DNA from 3 places in the Acidaminobacter sp. QWL-03 genome. Region 2 is predicted to be linked to each of the others. Evidence: riboswitches for the same ligand, from Rfam matches in the RefSeq annotation. Region 2 holds a riboswitch; each other region holds the start of a gene.
The links. A riboswitch is a leader RNA that binds a small molecule or an ion and turns the genes downstream of it on or off. The one in region 2 is predicted to bind cyclic di-GMP.

Region 1 (3,278 bases), 1.0 Mb from region 2:
TTTCCACGAGGCGTTTCTGGTTCAGTAACTTCCTCAAGGTCCTCCAATTCTTCAGTCTCAACCGGAACATTGACAGGCGTTTCGACCGAAGCTGATGATCCCATTGGAGTCGGAGCCTCAACAACGACTACGACCGACTCGGTTATTTCATCATTTTGTTTTGGTTTATCATTTTGTTTTGGTTTATCTTTTTGTTCTGTTTCATTGTCATTATTTGAGTTGTTGTCATTAGGTGATTCCACGACTGGATCGACTGGATCGACTGGGTCGACTGGATCGACTGGGTCGACTGGGTCGACTGGGTCGACTGGGTCGACTGGGTCGACTGGATCGACTGGGTCGACTGGGTCGACTGGGTCGACTGGATCGACTGGGTCGACTGGATCGACTGGGTCGACTGGATCGACTGGGTCGACTGGGTCGACTGGATCGACTGGATCGACTGGGTCGACTGGGTCGACTGGGTCGACTGGGTCGACTGGGTCAACTGGGTCGACTGGGTCGACTGGGTCAACTGGGTCGACTGGGTCAACTGGGTCAACTGGGTCGACTGGATCGACTGGGTCAACTGGATCGACTGGGTCAACTGGGTCGACTGGATCGACTGGGTCAACTGGGTCAACTGGGTCAACTGGGTCGACTGGGTCAACTGGGTCAACTGGGTCAACTGGGTCAACTGGGTCGACTGGGTCAACTGGGTCAACCTCAGTTACTACCGTTTTCACATCGAAACTAAAACTATCGGATTTATCCACCCAGTCCTTTACCTCCGTCACCAGAGACTGTCCCCCATTGATAGGTAGACTGAAAATCATACTTTCAAAATCCTTGATACTTGCATTTCCACTACCGGCAGTCATTAGGAGCCCAAGCCTCGCGTTTTCACCTAAAGGAAGATATCCTTCACCATTATCAATTGCTTCTAAAAAGTAGTGATTATTGTCCAAAGAGTTTCCCAAAGCCAGTGCACGGATTGCCGCATGGAGATTAGTGTCATAATTCTGGTACTTGTTTAGCAAGTAGTTTATGCGATCTGCAGCTTGGATACCGACCGTCTCCATCATGTTAACCAAGCCAATGTATTTGGTGTTAAGTTCCATTTTTTCAGTGCTGCCTAACATATAGTTCACGGTCGGCGTGACGAGATGGTTATTTCTATCTATTGAGATACTTGTAAATCCATCTGTCAAAGTAAAAGAATGGTTGCCTGGCTTCGTGTTCGAATTATTGCCTTGCTGGGTGTCGATCTTATAATCAACCACTTCAAACGCAGCATAGCGAACCCTAACAACCACATTCAGTGTTTCTACAGAGCTGGCATCGATCTCAAACGCTGTGGCATTGAAAGTACTCTCAGCTCCGCCATTAATAGAGACATCTATACCGTCAAATCTTAAACCCTCAATCAACGCCACGTTGATTGACGTTTTACCTATTACTGAAGTATCCAGTGTGTAAGTTCCGAAGGTTCCATTACCTGAATAAGTTGTTGTATCTTCCGCAAATCCCATCATCCCAAACGGGACCGCGAGCGTGATTATGAGCACAAAAATAAGGGATTGTGCCCATGATTTTGAATTGCGTTTCATGGTATTTCCCCCTGTCAAGTAGGTTATTTATCTATGATTACTTGACACGGCAACTGGACTGCCATAACCCAAATAATAAGGTCTTAGGCTCCATGGTTTTGCGTCCCAGCCTTTCAGCTGGTTTGCCTTTTTCGTATCAACGATCCTCCTCTACAGCTTTTTGAAAAAACACACAGTAATCTACTTTCAGAATAATGAGATAAAACAACCTTGTCAAGGTGTATTTTTCGGCCGAAAGCCTTATGTAAACCCGCTTTCAGGGGTTTGAGAATACCCACTTCAAGATGTTGTATCTATTTCTAAACAATTTTGATTTTGACACAAAATGTGCCAAAAAAATATTTTCCGCATTCTGCAAGAAAGTGTTTTGACACCTTTTTCACTTCAGGAAGAAAATGCCCTTTTATGACCATCGGAAAAGCTCTTAAATGCGGAAGGGTCTCCCTAACTCCCGCCTCCTCCCAAAAAAATTCCGCCGATGGTCACGCCGCCATCTCCACAGCGCCATTACCCTCGACGGAACTCTTTCAATTTCTTTCGATCTTTCCTGATAAACCGCCCGACCGCCAGCATCACCGAGATCGCCATCCACGCAACCAGCACACCCAGCAGCGCCCCAACCGCGTCCAGCGCCATGTCAGATACCTGCATGGTCCGCCCCGGCACAAAATGCTGGTGCACCTCGTCCGCGACCCCAAGCAAACTCGCAATCAGCCAGGCCGGCAGCACCAGCCGCAGCCCTTTGCGGCGCGTCAAAGTAAAAAACGCCACCGTCACAAACCCGCCCAGCACCGTAAACAGAAGCAAGTGCGCGCCCTTTCGCGCCAAATATTTCAACAAAACAACCGACGGATCCGTCGACCGTATCAATTCCGCTTTCGTCGCCAGCCCAAGCCGGACCAGCACCTCATAGGTCTGCTGTGTCGTCTCCTGCATGGCCTGACTCGAGAACCAGTAAATCACCGCAACCCAGACAATTACCAACAGCAGCGTCAATACGCGCTTCACGCGGGCATCCCCCCTCACCTCAACCATTATATGTCGAGATCAGGGTTGAGGTCAAGGCCGCCACCAGGTTGACATAAAATTGTTTTCGCCAACTGTGCAGGTCTTCGCCTACATTGAATTCCCGCCGCGCTCCTTCTCCCTGATATACAGGTCCAGCGCCCGAATCCCCCGGTGGGCCAGCTTGAACATCAGATAGTAAAGGTAAACCGTCAGCACCAAAAATCCAATCACAACCACAACGTTAAAAAGTCCAAACAAGCTCCAGAATGCGTTCATTTTCCAGCCTCCAAATAATTTTTCTGCCGATGGTCACTTCAACCCACAACCCGTCCAAACACCAGCCTTCACCTTTTACCCAACCTCCCGAGCCTAAAACCGATTCATTTAGCATCCCAAATGGTATAAATAAGAAAAGAATTTACAGCCATCATGCAATAAAACACCACGCTCACGCGTTACTCAAATAGAAGGAGCCCTGTCTATGATCCTGTTCACCTTTGTCATCGACAATTCCATAGAACCGCAGTCCAAAGGCAGTTCGGGCAGTTTGGACGAGGGCTTGTTTGGGCGAATCGGCTCGGGCGACATGGCTGCCTTTGATCAGATGTACCAGAAGACCGAGCGCGCCATGTACACCTATGCCCTGACGCTGACGCGGCAGCATGACGAGGCACTGGACCT
Region 2 (3,278 bases):
AGTGCACCGTCCCTCAGAATATTTTCTGAAACCAGCAAATTTTCCAAACGGCTGATTTGAGATCTGACAGGCAGGGAATGATAGCCCACCAGCGGTAATACAGACACCAAAGCGGCCCCTGAGACCAAAAGTGCAATCAGCACATGGGCTTTACCCTTCCTGAGAATTAAAAGCACCACCGCTGCCACAGAGACAATCCACATGAGGAGGAAAGAATACTCGACGCTTTTCATCCCAAAGCGATTCAGCTGTACAATCAGTGCCCAAGCCTCAAAGGCGAGGATCAGGAGCGCTGCAAACGGATAGAACCTGCGATAGAATTTCGCCAAATTCGACGTATTGTGGGTCACCATAATATGAAGCCAAATGCCCCCCACCGCATAACTGGTAGCAATCCCGGCAAGCCGCATGAAGGATGCCCCCTGGCCGGCTACGAGCGTCTTTCCAGTCCAAATCAACAGAACCACGGTCAGCGCCAAGGCTATTGGGATCATGATAAATTCAAACAAGACTTCAATAAACCGTGGCTGCTTCTGGAGATTTTCGCGTCTGTCGTCGACTACACCCTTCCTGAAGTCCGGAAAGTAGCCCACAAAAATGGTATAGGTCAGGAACCCTACTATTGTCCCAATATATTGATAGACCTTGCTGCTCATTTGCCTGTAAAGCAGTGCCTGGACGGCCCCGGCCACACCGGAGGTGCCAGCCATGATGACCGCGCCATAGATCAGCGCAATGAAAAACGCCTTATGCGTCATTAAAAACGCACGGGAGAAGTCCGACTGTTCCTTGGGCTTCGCCGCGAGAATAATGAAACTGAGCACGCTGACCGCTATGACCACGGAAACACGGGCAGCCGCCAAGCCGGAAACTCTGACGATCATATTTGCCCAGCGGTCCGGCTCACTGCCGCCAAAGAAATACAGCAGCAGGAACGTTACAATGACTGAAGCCACACCCAGCAGGTTCGCGATTAGAAACGCCTTGGCAGTGTTAAATTTGACCTTTGCCGCCGTTATGGCCGCAAGACTGAAGATGGCACCTACCGCAAAGGCGAGATGCAGACAGTTGAACAGGAAATTGTACGCTTCCTGTTCAGGCCAATCCAGCTGAATCCGGATCATGGTGACCACGGCGAAGCCCACGGCGCTGGCAATGGACGCTGGAAAAGTCTTGAAAGTTCCGATTGCACTTTCGAAAACTTTAGAGATTGAACGGGTAAAAGCACTCATTATAGTCACCTCCAATAAGTTTAAACCTATAAGCAAAATTGGATAAGACCGATCCACGTGACAACGTTCATTAATAATCGTTATCACTTAGTTGTTAGACTCATAATTGCTCATTTTTGTTCCTTCCAGTCCAACAGAAAACCGACCTACAAAGGTCGGTTACGCTGCCGGCTCCCCAAAGATCAAGCGTCCAAATAAGACTTTGGTTCACAGCCTCCTTATGTAACTGGCGCTTCATAGAAAGCGTGGATCTCATGATATATATACCATTTTTGATCGCCTTTAATCGTTTTCAGAGCATTTTGCCGATGGTCGCAGTTCAAACTACCCGCCAAAGCAAGTGTCACCGCTGCCGCCAGCCGGCTGTATGCTTCCCCATATCAGGCATTAATAACTTCCCTCGCGCAGCCAGTCTACCCACTTCGCCACGTCCCGCTTGCCCTGAACATAGCCCAGCAGATAGCTCGCAGCAAGTTTTTCATAGTCCGTTTCACGGTTGGAAATGGGCATCTGATCCGGATAGACCAAAAAGGCCTTGCCCTCCAACTCAAGCTCTTTAAGTTCTTCAAGGGTCCTGTTGTAAGTGGCGCAGCGGTCAAACATGGCCTCGACCACCAGCGGATACCGACGATAATAGGATTTAATCAGACCGCCAAACTTCGGCGGTTTTTTGCTGTACCCTTTTTCACGTGTCAGAATGACAAAGAACTTCTTAAAGCCATCCTGCTTCGCAATATCCAGTGCAATTCCCCCTCCGGGGCCTATGCCGCCATCCACCAAAACCTGACCGCCAAAGCGGGTCGGAGGCATAAAGATTGGTATAGACGAGGAGGCTCTGACAATTTTCATCAGGTCATGGATCTCATGAATATCCTCATTTTTAAACACCACAAATTCGCCGCTGTCTCGATCAAACGCCCCAATACGAAGTCGCGCGCTGTTTCTCTGAAAAGTCTCAAAGTCAAAAGGCAGCGCGCCGCCCCGAACGGGTGTCTGCTCATAGATATAGTCCGACCTGAAGTAACCCTCGCCTTTGAAAAAAGACTTCCAGCCGCCAAACTCCGGATCCCGCACCAGATCCACAAAGGAGCGCTTCGCACGCTCAATGTCCCTGGACAGGTAATTAACGCTGTGACTGGCACCGGCCGAGATCCCTGCAACATAGTCAAAATAAAGCTGATTTTCCAGCAAGTTGACGAGAAAACCGGCCGTATAGCTGGCCCGCATGCCTCCGCCTTCAAAAATCAACGCGGTATCTTTGATATTGCTTTCCAATTGATCTAATGGTTCTTCTTTATTGGTCATAAGTCGTCAAACTCCTTACTCAACAGCAAATGCTATGCCCAAATAAGCGCCGGTTACGGACCCCGGATTCACGGCAACCTCCAGCGGTGTTCCCGCTGCTACAACCTGACCGCCTTGTGCGCCACCCAATGGTCCAAGATCAATCACCCAATCCGAGGCACCGACCACCTGAAGATTGTGCTCGACGAGGACGACGGTATTCCCGGCCTCCACCATTCGGTTCAGGATCATCAGAAAATTCTCGACATCCAGGGGATGAAGTCCCGTTGTGGGCTCATCGATCAAATAAAGGTTGTTCTTCCCCTCACTGGAAATCAGCTCCTTGGCCAGTTTCAGCCTCTGGGCCTCGCCGCCGGAAAGGGTCGTCAAAGTTTGACCGAGCTCCAGGTAGCCAAGTCCCACGTCATCCAGCAATGTGAGAATCTTGAGCAGCTTGCCGCGGTCGTGGAACAACGCCATAGCCTCGACGACCGTCATCCTGAGCACAGCCTTGATCGAGTGTCCCTGATAGGTCACAGACAGCACTTCCTCATTGAATTGATTGCCGTCACACACCGGGCAGACCACATCAATATTTTCAAAAAACAACATGTTGCTCTCTACAAAGCCCAGTCCTTCGCAGTGCTCACACCGTCCGCCTTTGGTGTTGAATGAAAAATGTCTGGCATCCAGCCCCTGAGCCTTCGCCGCTTCGAGGGCGCCAAAGATCTTTCTGACTTCCGAATAGAGCCCGGAGTATGT
Region 3 (3,278 bases), 560 kb from region 2:
GCGGTCGGACCGTGACGGTCAGCGGTGCGCTCGTGACGGAGCAGTCGACTTACGAAAACGGGAAGATCGTGAGTCTCAAGAGCTTTGTCCCTGTGGGCTCCGTGTTTTCGAACACCCATACCAATTCTGCAGGTCTGACCCTTGAGATCTATGCCAATGAGCTGGAGATCATGGTCGGGACTTATTATCAGCTGGAGGCGAATAAGCCGGTTACCTGGACCTCCAGCTTGCCGTCGGTGGCCTCGGTTGATACCACGGGGCGCATCACGGGAAACAGCGTTGGCACCGCGACGATCACAGCGACAAACGGCTCAGATACGAGAACCTGCCTCGTGCGCATTGTAAACAAGGTGACGCTGGCCTATGTCAAAGGCGGGCAGTATGTGCGCTATGGCGGCGTAGATTACATCAAACTGACCGGAGAAAACGGCCGGGTGATGTCTCTGAGCGCGCCTCTGATGGGCCAGTCTTGGAGCTACGACAACGCTATGCCGAGCAAAGGCGAGCTGGAGGGCGGCGTCTGGACAGACGCGCTGCGATCCATGAGCGGCATTGATTACTGGACCAAGACGAAGCGGGATGATGATAAGGAAAGTAAGCCGATTGTCGTTTATATCAAAAGTAACGGCAGCTTCGATGAAGTGAACTCCAAAAATGCTGTCAGAGGACTAAAGCTGGGTACCTCATTGAATCCGGACCTGATGATTACCTCGGGGACGGGGAGCGCGGGATCGCCTTATATTCTGGCGGATCCGACGACTTAGGTCTTGCAGGTGAGGTTCAGCCAAAAATCAGAAGCGGGAAGGAGGCAGCAAGGGATGGACAATAAAAGAAATGGTGCGGGTTTTAGTAATGCAGGTCTGACCCCGCCTGTTGAAAAAAACGATATAGTAGGTCAGCGGCTGCGCCAATTGACCCCGCCTGTCACACCGTCTGTCAAAAACACCGCAGGTCTGACCCTGATTGAGCTGCTGGTGGCCATGGGCATCCTGGGAATCGTCCTGACGGTCTGTTTTTCGTTTTTATTCTTCGGATACCGGTCCTTTGGAACGGGCAGCGCGCAGTTCAACATCCAGTCGGACATTCGGATCGTGATGGAAACCGTCAAGAATGAGGTTCGCTACGCGAGCGAATTTCAGGTGATTCCCGTCAGCGAAGTGCCGTCCACGGTAACGGACGGGTACAAATATATTTACGCTGAGGGCAATGCCCTCAAATTCAAATCCAGTGCCGGCGCCTCAGAGCGGCTGCAGGGGCTGTTGTTTAGCAGCGGTCCGGTGTTTACCCTCAGTGCCAGCGGCGGGAATTTTATACTGACGGTCACCCTCGAGGGCGTGTACAGGGATCAGGATTATGAGACTTCCACGGATGTGCTCATCCAGAATCTTGAAGTCAGTACCGCCGGGAGCGATAACGCGATTCGATATAAATAAAGATAAAAAAATGCTGCCGATGGTGAGTGAAGTGACCATCGGCAGGTTTTTAAGGGTTATTTAATGATATTCATTCTCAATGAACAGATTCCAACACTGTGATTCCGGGTATCAATAGGCCTTCAGAGGAGTTGAGCTGCAGCTGCATTTGGACGCTTTGGCTGCAGGGATCCAGTGGCGTAACCGGCTGATCATTTCAAGTTTGGGGATGAGGTTATGCCAAAATCTATGGAGCGTTTACTGTGGCTGCAGTTGATTGGGATTGCGGCGTTTAATAAGGTGGACTACCTGATGACTCTTGAAGCGCTGGAACGGGGTTTCAAGGAGGCCAATCCGTTTTTGGCGCCCATGGTGGGGACTTTCGAATTTCCGCTGGTGAAGCTGCTTCTCGTGCCGCTTTTGCTGCTGCTCCTGTGGCAGCTGCGTCATAAGATTGGGCGGTCCTTGGTGACGCTGGCCTGGGTGCCGTTCGTGGCGTATTCGTCAGTGGTGCTGTATCACCGGAGTCTGTTGTTTTGATCTTGAGCTGAATGTTATAAGACTGCGGATGCTTTGATCATCGGCAGTCTTTTTGTTTTTGGGGGATTCCTCAGTGTATTGGGTATTTACGGGATGTAATTGGTGAAAGGCAGCAACTGCACGTTTAAAAATCTGCAGCACTAAGAAAGGGATTGTCTCATGAAAAAAAGAAAATTTCTGCTCTTTGCTATGCTGATTGCGAATTTGCTGTTTTTGGTGATGAATTTTTTTCTGCTGAACAGTCAGCGTGTTTATTATGTCGGTCAGATTGTGTCCATTGAGCAGGGCCAAGGGGAGACCATCTTTGAAATTTCTCCCATGGCGAGCGAGCGTTATTTCATTAAGTCTGTCAAAGCGGACCACATTATCAGGTATGATAACAGCAACATTTCCGGGATCAGTGATCCGCTCAAGGAATCGAGAAAATTGAGATTGGGTGAGATGAGCGAGATGGTCAGTGCCTTGAAGGTTGGGGACCCGCTGATTGTCCGGATTGAGGATTATGATCCGGATCAAACCAGTTATGACGTCAGCGAGATTGTGTTTGATTTGACAGTGGAGTGATTTTTGAGAGAGCAAAGCTTCTGATGCCGATGGTCATTTCCAGACCATCGGCATGTTTTTTTGAACCATTGGGACGGACGTAACTTATGAATTGTGTCTGAATTGTAGTGAGTGTCTGGCACCAATTCAAAACCTGTCCGCGTCACTAAATCAATTTTTGTCCGCGTCACCAATTCAAATCCTGTCCGCGTCACCAAACTATACTACCCATATAAAAAATGTGATATGATAGGGATGGCATTAAAACAAACGACAACTCTGTCGAAAAACAAAAATCTCACAAAGCAGGTGATGTCCTTGTCTAATCTTCTTTTAAACAGCACGCGAAAGCTTTTGGAAACTCTGAACGCAGATGCACTCCTGTCTTTTAAGCCTGAAAACCGCCGCTATTTTTCAGGGTTTACCGGCACCAGCGGATACGTTCTAATTCTTCCGAAGACCCAGTGGTTCATCACGGATTTCAGATATACAGAGCAAGCCAAAGCGCAATGCCCTGACTTTGAAGTCCAGCTCCACAATGCAGAGCGGCCCCTTGAAGCCGTTTTGAAGGAAGCTGGCATCCAAAAATTGGCCTTTGAAGATAACTATGTGACTTATCAGTTTTACAAAAATCTGTCAGACAAACTGCCGGAGGTCACCTTGATCCCCGCAGGCGCGGAAATTGAGGCACTGAGGCTTGTAAAAGAAGACTGGGAGATCGAGAAGATCGCGAAAGCAGCCGAGATCGCAGATAAGGCTTTTGAGCACATCACAGGCTACATC

Region 1: another riboswitch for cyclic di-GMP. It lies ahead of AC4PHM_RS13495 (LPXTG cell wall anchor domain-containing protein); the one in region 2 lies ahead of AC4PHM_RS01440 (hypothetical protein).
Region 3: another riboswitch for cyclic di-GMP. It lies ahead of AC4PHM_RS04010 (DUF5658 family protein); the one in region 2 lies ahead of AC4PHM_RS01440 (hypothetical protein).

Annotation. Positions count from the first base shown of each region.
Region 1 is NZ_CM178752.1:2,890,602-2,893,879, reverse strand. Features, by position in the region: gene AC4PHM_RS13495 (LPXTG cell wall anchor domain-containing protein) at 1-1,589, opposite strand, end outside; cyclic di-GMP riboswitch class I at 1,635-1,726, opposite strand; gene AC4PHM_RS13490 (VanZ family protein) at 2,097-2,624, opposite strand; gene AC4PHM_RS13485 (hypothetical protein) at 2,706-2,873, opposite strand; gene AC4PHM_RS13480 (RNA polymerase sigma factor) at 3,079-3,278, shown strand, end outside.
Region 2 is NZ_CM178752.1:330,785-334,062, reverse strand. Features, by position in the region: gene AC4PHM_RS01440 (hypothetical protein) at 1-1,232, opposite strand, end outside; cyclic di-GMP riboswitch class II at 1,378-1,459, opposite strand; gene AC4PHM_RS01435 (patatin-like phospholipase family protein) at 1,620-2,537, opposite strand; gene AC4PHM_RS01430 (ATP-binding cassette domain-containing protein) at 2,553-3,278, opposite strand, start outside.
Region 3 is NZ_CM178752.1:891,082-894,359, reverse strand. Features, by position in the region: gene AC4PHM_RS04020 (Ig-like domain-containing protein) at 1-764, shown strand, start outside; gene AC4PHM_RS04015 (PilW family protein) at 819-1,433, shown strand; cyclic di-GMP riboswitch class II at 1,549-1,631, shown strand; gene AC4PHM_RS04010 (DUF5658 family protein) at 1,650-1,952, shown strand; gene AC4PHM_RS04005 (hypothetical protein) at 2,112-2,516, shown strand; gene AC4PHM_RS04000 (aminopeptidase P family protein) at 2,814-3,278, shown strand, end outside.